2 regions of the Neorhizobium sp. R1-B genome follow, and region 2 is predicted to be linked to the other one. Evidence: predicted binding sites of a transcription regulator. Region 2 holds the regulator's gene; the other holds the start of a gene.
What was found. Region 2 encodes PhoB, which activates phosphate uptake and scavenging genes when phosphate is short. Its sites were predicted from a motif close to TGTCATNNANCTGTCAT; they were not measured.
Positions count from the first base shown of each region.

Region 1: the regulator PhoB is predicted to act here: its motif matches at 1,734-1,750, upstream of EDE05_RS22805 (bifunctional 2',3'-cyclic-nucleotide 2'-phosphodiesterase/3'-nucleotidase).

Region 1 covers NZ_SOEM01000024.1:15,179-20,954, reverse strand. Annotated here, with positions in the region: gene ald (alanine dehydrogenase) at 1-634, opposite strand, end outside; gene EDE05_RS22815 (Lrp/AsnC family transcriptional regulator) at 790-1,251, shown strand; gene EDE05_RS22810 (PilZ domain-containing protein) at 1,343-1,681, shown strand; gene EDE05_RS22805 (bifunctional 2',3'-cyclic-nucleotide 2'-phosphodiesterase/3'-nucleotidase) at 1,808-3,796, shown strand; gene EDE05_RS22800 (PhzF family phenazine biosynthesis protein) at 3,887-4,723, shown strand; gene EDE05_RS22795 (DUF2087 domain-containing protein) at 4,839-5,396, opposite strand; gene EDE05_RS22790 (CorA family divalent cation transporter) at 5,673-5,776, shown strand, end outside.
Region 2 covers NZ_SOEM01000001.1:381,368-387,143, forward strand. Annotated here, with positions in the region: gene EDE05_RS01770 (aspartate aminotransferase family protein) at 1-943, opposite strand, end outside; gene EDE05_RS01775 (GcrA family cell cycle regulator) at 1,348-1,881, shown strand; gene EDE05_RS01780 (PACE efflux transporter) at 2,088-2,525, shown strand; gene EDE05_RS01785 (DUF6766 family protein) at 2,670-3,326, shown strand; gene phoB (phosphate regulon transcriptional regulator PhoB) at 3,353-4,036, opposite strand; gene phoU (phosphate signaling complex protein PhoU) at 4,063-4,776, opposite strand; gene pstB (phosphate ABC transporter ATP-binding protein PstB) at 4,822-5,637, opposite strand; gene pstA (phosphate ABC transporter permease PstA) at 5,653-5,776, opposite strand, start outside.

The DNA.
Region 1 (5,776 bases), on a different contig from region 2:
TGAAGATATCGTCGAGCTGGCGAAGCCTCGGCAGCGAGCGGTCGATAATGGTAACGTCGGCACCAAGGCCCGCTGCCATCTTGGCCGCATGCAGGCCGACGACGCCGCCACCGATGACTGCAACCTTGGCCGGCAAGACGCCCGGCACGCCGCCAAGAAGGATACCGCGGCCGCCATTGGCCTTCTGCAGCGCAGTCGCGCCTGCCTGGATCGCAAGCCGCCCGGCCACTTCCGACATCGGCGCCAGAAGCGGAAGACCGCCGCGCTCGTCGGTAACCGTCTCGTAAGCGACGGCCGTGACACCGGACGCGAGCAGGCCCTTGGTCTGTTCCGGATCAGGAGCGAGGTGGAGATAGGTATAAAGAAGCTGACCGTCACGGAGCTGCGCCCATTCCGCCGGCTGCGGCTCCTTGACCTTCACGACCATGTCGGATTTTTCGAAAATCTCTTTCGCCGTGCCGACGATCTTGGCGCCGGCTGCGATATAGGCGGCATCATCCGCGCCGATGCCGGCGCCTGCCTTGGTTTCGATGAAGACCTCATGTCCATGCGCCACATATTCGCGTACCGCGCCGGGCGTCAGGCCCACACGGTATTCATGATTTTTGATTTCCTTCGGGCACCCGACACGCATGCAGCGTTCCTCTCTGTTCGTGGCTTTCGCCTGTTGATGTTCCCAACTCACAGCAAACCAGAGAACCTGCGGAATGTCCTTGCGAAGACGAATTGCGAAAAGCAGAATTTTCGCAGATTATTGCAAGGAACAGAATTTTTTCGGGAAAGCTTCGAATGAGCGCGCTTGATGCCATTGATCTTGCGATAATGCGGACCCTTCAGGATAACGGCCGCATCTCCAATGCGGAGCTTGCCGACAGGGTGGGGCTGTCGCCGTCGGCCTGTTCGCGCCGCCTCGACATCCTGGAAAAGAACGGGACCATCAGCGGCTACCATGCGCGCCTGTCGAACAAGGCGCTCGAGTACAAGATGATGGTCATCGTCCACATCTCGCTGTCGGGTCAGTTTGCCAAGACGCTGACCGAGTTCGAGGCAGCGGTGAAACTCTGCCCCAATGTGCTGGTCTGCTATCTGATGTCCGGCGAATACGATTATATCTTGCGGGTAGCCGCCAAGGACCTGGAGGATTACGAGCGGATTCACCGCGACTGGCTGTCGGCACTGCCCCATGTGGTCAAGATCAATTCGAGTTTCGCGCTGCGCGAAATAATCGACCGCCCCAATGTGGGACTCTGAACCACGTTCCGTCGAGTTTTACGGTTCCGCCTAAACCGCCCTCAACTTTTCTCTGCTATCCCGGCTGCGAGGATTAACCGTTGAGGACGCCATGCTCAGCAAGACCATCGGCATGAAGAGCCGCAGTGCGGCTCGCCAGAAGACACGAATTTATGGGACGGTGAGGTATTACAATCAGGAAGCCAAGGGCCGTGTCGTCGATCTTTCCGCGACCGGCATGGCGCTCGATCTCGGCGGGCCGTTCCATGCCGCCAATGGCAGCACGATCAAGGTCGAGAGCGAGGAACTCGGCATTCTCGAAGGCATCGTAAAATGGTGCCATCGCGGTCGCCTCGGCATTCAGTTCCGGCCGAATTCGAATGCCGCCGCCCAGGTTTCCTCCTATTTCCGTTTCTTCCATAAAGAGGTGAAGCCTGTCATCATCCGGTGACTAGCGGCGGACGAAGGGCATAGCCCGCTCTCCTCCAAGGATGCGTTTCCCCTGTCATTTTACTGATGCAAGCGCGTGCGATTTCGCTAATCTGGTTTCAGTCAATGACCAGAGAGGGAAATGTCCATGTCGTTCTTAGCCGGCTTTCAACCCATGACCCGCCGTTCGCTTCTTGGCGGTATCGCCGCGTCGTCGGCGCTCGTGATGCTGCATCCGTTTGCGGCTCGCGCGGCCGGCAACCAGGCGCATCTGCGCATCATGGAAACGACCGACATCCACGTCCACGTCTTCCCTTACGACTATTACGGCGACAAGCCGAACGACACGATGGGACTTGCCCGCACCGCCTCGATCATCGACGCCATCCGCGCCGAAGCCGGAAACTCCATGCTCATCGACAACGGCGATTTCCTGCAGGGCAATCCCATGGGCGATTACATGGCCTATGAGCGCGGCATGAAGGAAGGCGACAAGCATCCGGTCGTCAAGGCGATGAACGTGCTCGGCTACGATGCCGGCACGCTCGGCAACCACGAATTCAACTACGGCCTCGACTTCATGTTCAAGGTGCTCGCCGGCGCCGGCTTCCCCTATGTCTGCGCCAACCTGACGAAGGGCCAGCTCGCTTCCGATCCCAAGAAGGACGAGCTTTTCCTGAAACCCTATGTGATCGTCGAAAAGCAGATCCGTGACGGCTCGGGCGCGACGAGCCCGATCAAGGTCGGCTTCATTGGCTTCGTGCCGCCGCAGATCATGGTCTGGGATGCAAAGAATCTCGAAGGCAAGGCGCAGACCCGCGATATCGTCGACGCGGCCAAGGCCTGGGTGCCGGTCATGAAGGAGGAAGGCGCCGACATCGTCATCGCGCTGTCCCATTCCGGGATCGACGGCACCGGCCAGAGCGAACGGATGGAAAACGCCTCTCTCTATCTTGCCGGCGTCCAGGGCATCGACGCGGTCTTCACCGGCCACCAGCATCTCGTCTTCCCCGGCCCGAAGGATTTTGAGGGTATCGCCGGGGCAGACGCCAAGAAAGGCACGCTGATGGGCAAGCCCGCCGTCATGGGCGGCTTCTGGGGCTCGCATATGGGTCTGATCGACCTGCTCATCGAAAAGGACGGCAACAGCTGGAAGATCGTCGATTCGACCTCCGAAGCCCGGCCGATCTACCACCGCGACGAGAACCGCAAAGTCGTTGCCGACGCCAAGGACAAGCCGGAGGTCACCGCCGCCGTCAAGGAAGAGCACGAGGCGACGCTTGCCTATATCCGTCGCCCGGTCGGCAAGACCTCGGCTCCTCTCTACTCCTATTTTGCGCTGGTTGCCGACGATCCGTCCATCCAGATCGTCTCCAACGCACAGACTTGGTACATCAAGGACATGCTGAAGGATGGCCAATACAAGGATTTGCCGATTCTTTCGGCAGCGGCTCCTTTCAAGGCCGGCGGACGCGGCGGCGCGGAATATTTCACCGACGTTCCGGCAGGTGACATCGCCATCAAGAACGTTGCCGACCTCTATCTCTACCCGAACACTGTTCAGGCGGTGCTAATCACCGGCGAGCAGGTGAAGAACTGGCTGGAAATGTCGGCCGGCATGTTCAACCAGGTATCGGCCGGTTCGAAGGACGCTCCGCTGCTCAACGACAGCTTCCCATCCTACAACTACGACGTCATCGACGGCGTGACCTACCAGATCGACCTGTCGCAGCCGACCCGTTTCGACAAGGACGGTAAGCTCGTGAACCCGAACGCCAACCGCATCGTGGACCTCAAGTTCGACGGCAAGCCGATCGATCCGGCTCAAAAATTCGTCGTCGCCACAAATAATTACCGCGCTGGTGGCGGCGGCAAATTCCCCGAGATCGCCGGCGACAAGGTGATCTTCGTGGCACCCGACACCAACCGCGACGTGATCGTCCGCTACATCGTCGAACAGGGCACGATCAATCCGTCCGCCGATGCTAACTGGTCGTTCAAGCCACTGCCGGGCACATCGGCAATCTTCGAGACCGGCCCGAAGGCCCGCCAGTTTGCGTCCGCGGTCAAGGGCGCCAAGATCGAGGACGCCGGCGACGGCGCCAACGGTTTCGCCAAGTTCCGGCTGGTGCTGTAGGCGATAATCCCAACACGCGAAAATGCTACGGCAGCCTTTGGGGCTGCCGTCTTTCTTTCCGGACAGAACAGGCAATCAACAGGAACGCTGATGCCCCGATTTTCATTCCAGCAGGTCGATGTCTTTTCCAGCCGGCCGATGCGTGGCAATCCGCTTGCCGTGGTCGTCGGGGCCGACGATCTTTCCGACGAGCAAATGCAGGCTTTCGCCAATTGGACCAACCTAAGCGAAACGACATTCCTGATGGAGCCAAGCAAGGCCGAGGCGGATTACCGGGTGCGGATTTTCACGCCAATCCAGGAACTGCCGTTTGCCGGGCATCCGACGCTCGGCAGTTGCCATGTCTGGCTGGCGCATTCGGGCAAGTCACCATCCGGGTACATCGTCCAGGAATGCGGCGCGGGCCTCGTGCGTATTCGCCATGACGGCACTCGCCTCTCTTTCGCGGCCCCACCCTTGAACCGGAGCGGGCCGGTCGATCCGACCCTGATTGACCGCATCGCTCACGGCCTTGGCATTCCGGCGACCCTGATCGAAGACGCGAACTGGATCGACAACGGTCCCGACTGGATCGGACTTCTGTTGCCAAGCCGCAGAGACGTACTGGCCGTTCGGCCGGACTACAGTCTGCTGAAGGGACTTCGCGTCGGCGTCATAGGCCGCTTTGACCCCGAACAGGACGGAGCCGACGCCATGTTCGAAGTGCGCGCCTTCAGCAACCGCGGTACGGAGGATCCCGTGACAGGCAGCCTGAACGCCGGCTTCGCCCAGTGGCTGATCGGCGCCGGCATCGCGCCGTCCGACTATATCGCGGCCCAGGGCACGGTGCTCGGCCGCGCCGGACGCGTGCATGTGCGGCAGGAAAGTCCCGACATCTGGATCGGCGGCGAGGTCACATCCTGCATTCAGGGCTCGGTCGAGCTCTGACGACGAGTATCGGGGCTTCCGCCGGGAAGGCTAAAGCCCCCGTGCTCATCTCTTCAGGAGGGGCGAACCAGGCCAAGTGTTCACCACTCTCGATGTAGCATATCGGAGAAACCGCTCAGGCCGCCTCGGCTTTTTGGCCGATCCGCTGAAGCAACAGCTTCAGCTCCGGCACCGGCTTCTGCTCGATGCGGCGGTATTCGCGGCCATCGCGGGTCCGCTGGACCAGTCCGGAATCGAAGAGATCGCGGCGCAGCATGGCGGCATCGCCGAAGAGATGCAGGCTGTTGAGAAATTCGCTGATCTGCCGTTCGGTAAAGTCCCGGCCGGGCGGTATCTTCGACCACAGGTACCAGAGGCAGAGTTCCTGCAGCCCCCGCCTCCCCGGCCAACGGATGAGCTGCCCTGCCTCGTCGAAATGCCGGGCGGTCTTCAATACGCGCCCTTCGTCAGGCGCAGGCGTCTCATCCAATGTCGGGCGCCATTGCTCGATGACGTCGGCAGCATGTGTCACCGCGCGGAAATGCTGGTAGTTGCGGAAGCCGGCGGCGCGGGTCAGCAGGTTGAGCATCTCCACGTGGCTCGGCCTCTGGTCGAGTTTGTCGAGCTGCTCACGGATGGATTTGGCAAATGCCGAAAGGTCGGCGATTTGCATCGGAAAGATGGATCTCGGCATGTCTTATCCTTCAACGTGCCGTCTCTTCAAAAGCTGTCGCTGGTCGCCGGCTTGTCGACTTCGGCACGGGATAAGTGCTGATCATCTTTAAGGTTGGCAGGTTTAGCTTCCCTTGCGGGACGGCAACGCCTCGGTGAACTGCAGACCGTGGCTCCGTTATAGCAGAGCCTGGAAGCCCGTCAATTCGCTCAGGCCGACGAGGACGGCTCCGCCTCTTCGTTCGTGTCATATTTGCTGATAGAATCGCCGAAAGCCGCGCATGGGAGGAAGAGGCTGATGCTGGAACACGTGAAGACGGGCGCGAGCTACGGAGAAGAACCCGGGCTGCGCTTCGCGATCATGCTCGACGGTCACGGCGGCTGCAGGACGCTGAACATCGC
Region 2 (5,776 bases):
TGAGGCTTGCCAGACCCTGACGGAAAACGAGCGAAACGTCGCGAACATGATCGAGGAAACCCTCGGCCAGGACGACATCCAGCACGGCGTTGCCGACGGCCATGGCAAGCGGATTGCCGCCATAGGTCGTGCCGTGGGTGCCGGCGGTCATACCGGACGCCGCTTCGGCCGTCGCCAGGCAAGCGCCGACCGGGAAACCGCCGCCGATACCTTTGGCAAGCGCCATGATATCCGGCGCCACGCCCGACCATTCATAGGCAAAGAGCTTGCCGGTACGGGCCACACCGCACTGTACCTCGTCAAAAATAAGCAGAAGGCCGTTGTCGTCGCAGATCTTGCGCAGCGCCTGCAGGAACTCCTTGGGTACAGGACGAATGCCGCCCTCGCCCTGGATGGGTTCGATAAGGATCGCGGCTGTCTTTTCGCCAACTACAGCGTTCAAAGCGTCGAGATCGCCAAACGGAACCTGGTCGAAACCTTCCACCTTCGGACCGAAGCCTTCAAGATATTTCGCCTGTCCGCCAGCGGCGATGGTCGCCAGCGTGCGGCCGTGGAACGCGCCCTCGAAGGTGACGATATGGAACCTCTCGGGATGGCCCTTCACATATTGGTAGCGGCGGGCCGTCTTGATTGCGCATTCCAGCGCTTCGGCTCCGGAATTCGTGAAGAACACCTTATCCGCGAAGGAATTGTCGGTCAGGCGGCGAGACAGCGTTTCCTGACCGGGCACTTCATAGAGGTTCGACGTGTGCCACACCTTCTCTGCCTGCGCCTTCAACGCCTCGACGAGATGCGGATGAGCATGTCCCAGCGAATTGACGGCAACGCCGGCGCCGAAGTCGAGATATCGCTCGCCGCCTTCCGTCACGAGCCATACACCCTCGCCACGCTCAAAACGCAACGGGGCCCGGGCAAAGGTGTCGAAAAGCGTGGCTTCAGCCATGGCGACATCACTCCTCTAGGCAGCTTAAAGACCAGCGAACCAGCCTGAAAAATCAAAAATGCCGCCCAATGGGCGGCCAGCCGCACTATCGATGTTTAAGGCCCGGATGTCAACAAAGCTCGGCATTCTGCCGCACTACAACCGAAAACAGGCAACGCCTGCCCATGTGACAAAAATGACTCTTCCAGACAGCAAGTTGGGGAAAACCAAGAAATCGATTCTCTGCGAATCCCGCGACTCTTGCCACGGAGTCAGCCTCACACTAGGTTAAAGATCAATTACTAGACTGCATGCGGCGGAACTAGTCACCTCAAACATATATGTAGTGGGTGCTGCGGAATGATGTCTGCGGCAAAGGTGGAAGGATTCTGCATGCCGACAACGTTCAAAGGCGGAGAACGGGCATGAATTGGACAGACGAGCGTGTCGAGAAACTCAAGAGACTGTGGTCGGAAGGTCTGAGCGCCAGCCAGATCGCCGCACAACTCGGAGGCGTAAGCCGTAATGCCGTGATCGGAAAGGTGCACCGCCTCAGCCTGCCGGGCCGGGCAAAGGCTGGGGGCACTGTCGCTACGGGCCGCGCGGCGGCCAAGCGGACGACTTCAGCGCCTCGGGCACCGAATTATGCATCTCGCGTCGCGACCCGGACAGTCGCTCGTGCCGTCGGCGCGACCGTGGTCAAGGAAGAGATCGAAGTCGAAGCCTTCGAGGAGATGGAATACCGTCCGGCTTCCAACGTGGTGGTGCCTATCTCCCGTCGCCTTGCATTGACCGAGCTGACGGAACGCACCTGCAAGTGGCCGGTCGGCGACCCGTTGAAGGAAGATTTCCATTTCTGCGGCTGCGAATCCCCGGACTCCTCCCCCTATTGCAGCTACCACGCACGGCTTGCCTATCAGCCGATACACGATCGCCGCAGGACTGCTGCCCGGGCATAAGACCGGTACGCTCCGAGACGGGAATTGAAGCGGGCTTTTGCCCGCTTTCTTCATTCCGCATAGCAGCCATGTCTTCCGGCGCTTGCCTCGTCGTTAGATGATGCCTATTTTGATGTGCGCGAGGACGACCTCCCCCTCATGGGCATCACATCGGGACGACCCGGTAAGAACAAGGACCTTGGGTTCAGGGCTCCCTGGAGGTTACCATGCGTTCCACACGCGACCGCATCCGCCACGCAATCAGCTTCGAACTGATCGGGCTCGCTCTTGTCACGCCGCTCGGCGCCATAGCTTTCGGCATGCCGGTGGAAGATATCGGGATTGTCGGGATTGGCTCAGCTACGCTGGCAACGGGATGGAACTACCTCTACAATATCGGTTTCGACCACCTGATGCGGCGGCTGACCGGCAGCACGCAAAAGAGCCCTGTCGTGCGGATAGCGCATGCGATCCTGTTCGAGCTTGGCCTGCTTATCGTATTGCTGCCGCTGATCGCCTGGTATCTCGACGTGAGTCTCATTCAGGCGCTGACAATGGATATATCCTTCGCAGTTTTCTACGTGATCTATGCCTTCGTCTTCAACTGGGCCTATGACCGGCTGTTTCCGCTGCCGGAATGGTCCAAGGCAGCTACCACCGGATAACGGTCTCCCAACGCCTTAGGCACCTTGGCCAACCCACGTAGGATCCCCGATCAACGTTCTGTTTTTGCTCGTAGAACCGGCATGGAACGTTCTATGTCATCAACCGTTGATGCGGATATCCGATCACGGTTTGAAGGTTCGATCATGTCTTTCCTGCGAGCTAACGGTCTGACGATCGTGCTGATGGTGGCGGCGCTTGCCACGATCGGCGGGACGTTTATTTCCGGGTGGAGCGTTCATAACGACGAACTCGCCGAACACGGACAGGTCGCGCTCTCGGCTGTCGACTATCTCACCTCTGGACATTTTCTCTCCGCCATCTTCGAGAACTGGGAGAGCGAATTTCTGCAGATGTCCGCCTATGTTATGCTGACGGCGATGCTCTATCAAAAGGGCTCGGCGGAATCGAAGGATCCGGATCAACCCAACCCGCAGGATGAAGATCCGCGGAAGCATCTACCCGATCCCGAGGCGCCATGGCCGGTAAAGGCGGGCTCCTTCATTCGCGGCCTCTATTCCTATTCGCTCGGGATCGCGCTCGGCCTGCTGTTCCTGCTCACATTCGTGCTGCATCTTCGCTACAGCTTCGAGGCTGCCAATGTGGAAGCCGCCATGCACGGGCAGCCGACAATGCCTTTCTGGCAATATCTGGGAGACGCGCAATTCTGGTTTGAATCCTTCCAGAACTGGCAATCCGAATTCCTCTCGACTGCGGTGCTGGTGGTTCTGTCGATCTTCCTGCGCTTCAAGGGGTCACCGGAATCCAAGGCCGTGGCCGACCCGATCAGCAAGACCGGTTAAACAAGCCCGATCAGCAACGCCGCCCGTCAGGACTCCATCGAATAACCGGCGCCGCGAACGGTGCGGATGACATCCTGCATGTTGGAGAAGTTGAGCGCCTTGCGCAGACGACCGACATGCACATCGACCGTGCGTTCGTCCACATAGATATCATGACCCCAGACGCCGTCGAGAAGCTGCGAGCGAGAAAAAACCCGGCCTGGCGAGGCCATCAGGAACTCCAGCAGGCGGAATTCGGTCGGGCCCAGGCGAACCTCGCGGCTCTTGCGATGCACGCGATGGGTCTCGCGATCGAGCTCGATATCGCCGCAACGCAGCACGCTGGACAAGACTTCCGGCCGGGCACGCCGCAACATGGCCCTGACGCGCGCCATGAGTTCCGGCGTCGAAAACGGCTTCACCACATAGTCGTCCGCACCCGTTGCGAGACCGCGAACGCGTTCGCTTTCCTCGCCGCGGGCCGTCAGCATGATGATCGGCAGGCGCTCGGTCTCCGAGCGCATGCGCAAACGGCGGCAAAGCTCGATGCCTGAGACGCCCGGCAGCATCCAGTCGAGGATCAGGAGATCCGGAGTGCGTTCCTGAAGCCTGATTTCAGCTTCGTCGCCGCGCAGGATCGTCTCGACCTCATACCCTTCAGCTTCCAGGTTGTAGCGAAGAAGCACGCTCAGCGCTTCCTCGTCTTCCACCACAGCAATTTTTGGCAGCATCTCAGCTCTGCTCCATCAGCATTCCGTCATTCGGTGATCGCGCCAAGCGTATTCGATGTATCGTCCTTCGGGCGCTCGCCCTCCGGCTGGGCGCCCGTCGTCATGTAGTAGATCGTCTCGGCGATGTTGGTGGCGTGGTCGCCGATGCGCTCGATGTTCTTGGCGCAGAAGAGAAGATGCGTGCAGGTGGTGATGTTGCGCGGATCTTCCATCATATAGGTGAGGAGTTCCCGGAACAGCGAGGTGTACATCGCGTCGATCTCTTCGTCGCGGATACGGATCGCTTCGGCCTTTTCCGCCGAGCGGCTGGCATAGACGTCCAGCACTTCCTTGAGCTGTACCAGCGCCAGATCGGAAAGGTGCTCGATGCCGCGTGCAAGCTTGCGGGGCACGCCCGTGCCCTGCACCGCGATGACACGCTTGGCGGTGTTCTTGCCCAGATCGCCGACGCGTTCGAGATCGGCTGCTATGCGCAGCGTGCCGACGATCTCGCGCAGATCGGCAGCCATGGGCTGGCGTCTGGCGATCGTGACGATAGCTTTGTCCTGAATCTCCCGCTCAGCATGATCGAGGATCACATCATCCGATATGACCTTCTGAGCCAAAGCCGAGTCCGAATTCACCAGGGCGCGCACAGCATCCGCGCACATCTGCTCAGCAAGACCGCCCATCTCGGAGATACGGCGGCTCAAATATTTCAGTTCGTCATCATAGGCCGACAGGATATGGGTCGATGCCATCGTCTAGTCCTCGATATTGGGTTGTCGGGCGGCGCAGTCGGCAGATCAGCCGAAACGGCCCATGATGTAATCTTGAGTGCGCTGGTCGTCCGGATTGGTGAACATCTTGTCTGTGTCGTTTTCTTCGACAAGCTGACCCAGATGGAACATGGCAGTGCGCTGCGACACGCGAGCCGCCTGCTGCATCGAATGCGTCACGATGACGATCGTATAGTTGGCCCGGAGTTCGTGGATCAGCTCCTCGACCTTGGCGGTTGCAATAGGATCGAGCGCCGAGCAGGGTTCATCCATCAGGATCACTTCCGGCGACACTGCCACCGCGCGGGCAATGCAGAGACGCTGCTGCTGACCACCGGAGAGGCCGGTGCCGGATTCGTGCAGGCGATCCTTCACCTCGGTCCAGAGGCCGGCCCGCTGGAGGCTGGCTTCGACGATCTGATCCATGTCGGCCTTGTTTCTGGCCAGACCGTGGATACGTGGGCCGTAGGAAATGTTTTCGTAGATCGACTTCGGAAATGGGTTCGGCTTCTGGAAAACCATGCCGACGCGGGCGCGCAATTCAACGACATCGATATTCTGATCATAGATATCGTCGGCATCGAGTGTGATCCTGCCCGTGACGCGGCAGTTCTCGATCGTATCGTTCATGCGGTTGAGGCAGCGCAGAAAAGTGGACTTGCCGCAACCGGAAGGACCGATGAGGGCAGTCACCGTGTTTTCCCGGACGTTCAGGTTGACGTCGAAAAGCGCTCTCTTTTCGCCGTAATAGACCGACACGTCCTTGCCGATCATCTTGTAGGAAGAATCGTTCATCTTCTGATCCAGCGCCTTTTCAACTGCTGCTTCTGACATCATGTTCATCGTGTCCTACTCCTTTTACCAGCGCCGCTCAAAGCGTCGCCGCAAGAGAATTGCGCCAACATTCATTACGATGAGGAACAGGAGCAGAATGATGATCGCTCCAGAGGTACGTTCGACGAACGCACGTTCGGCCTCATTC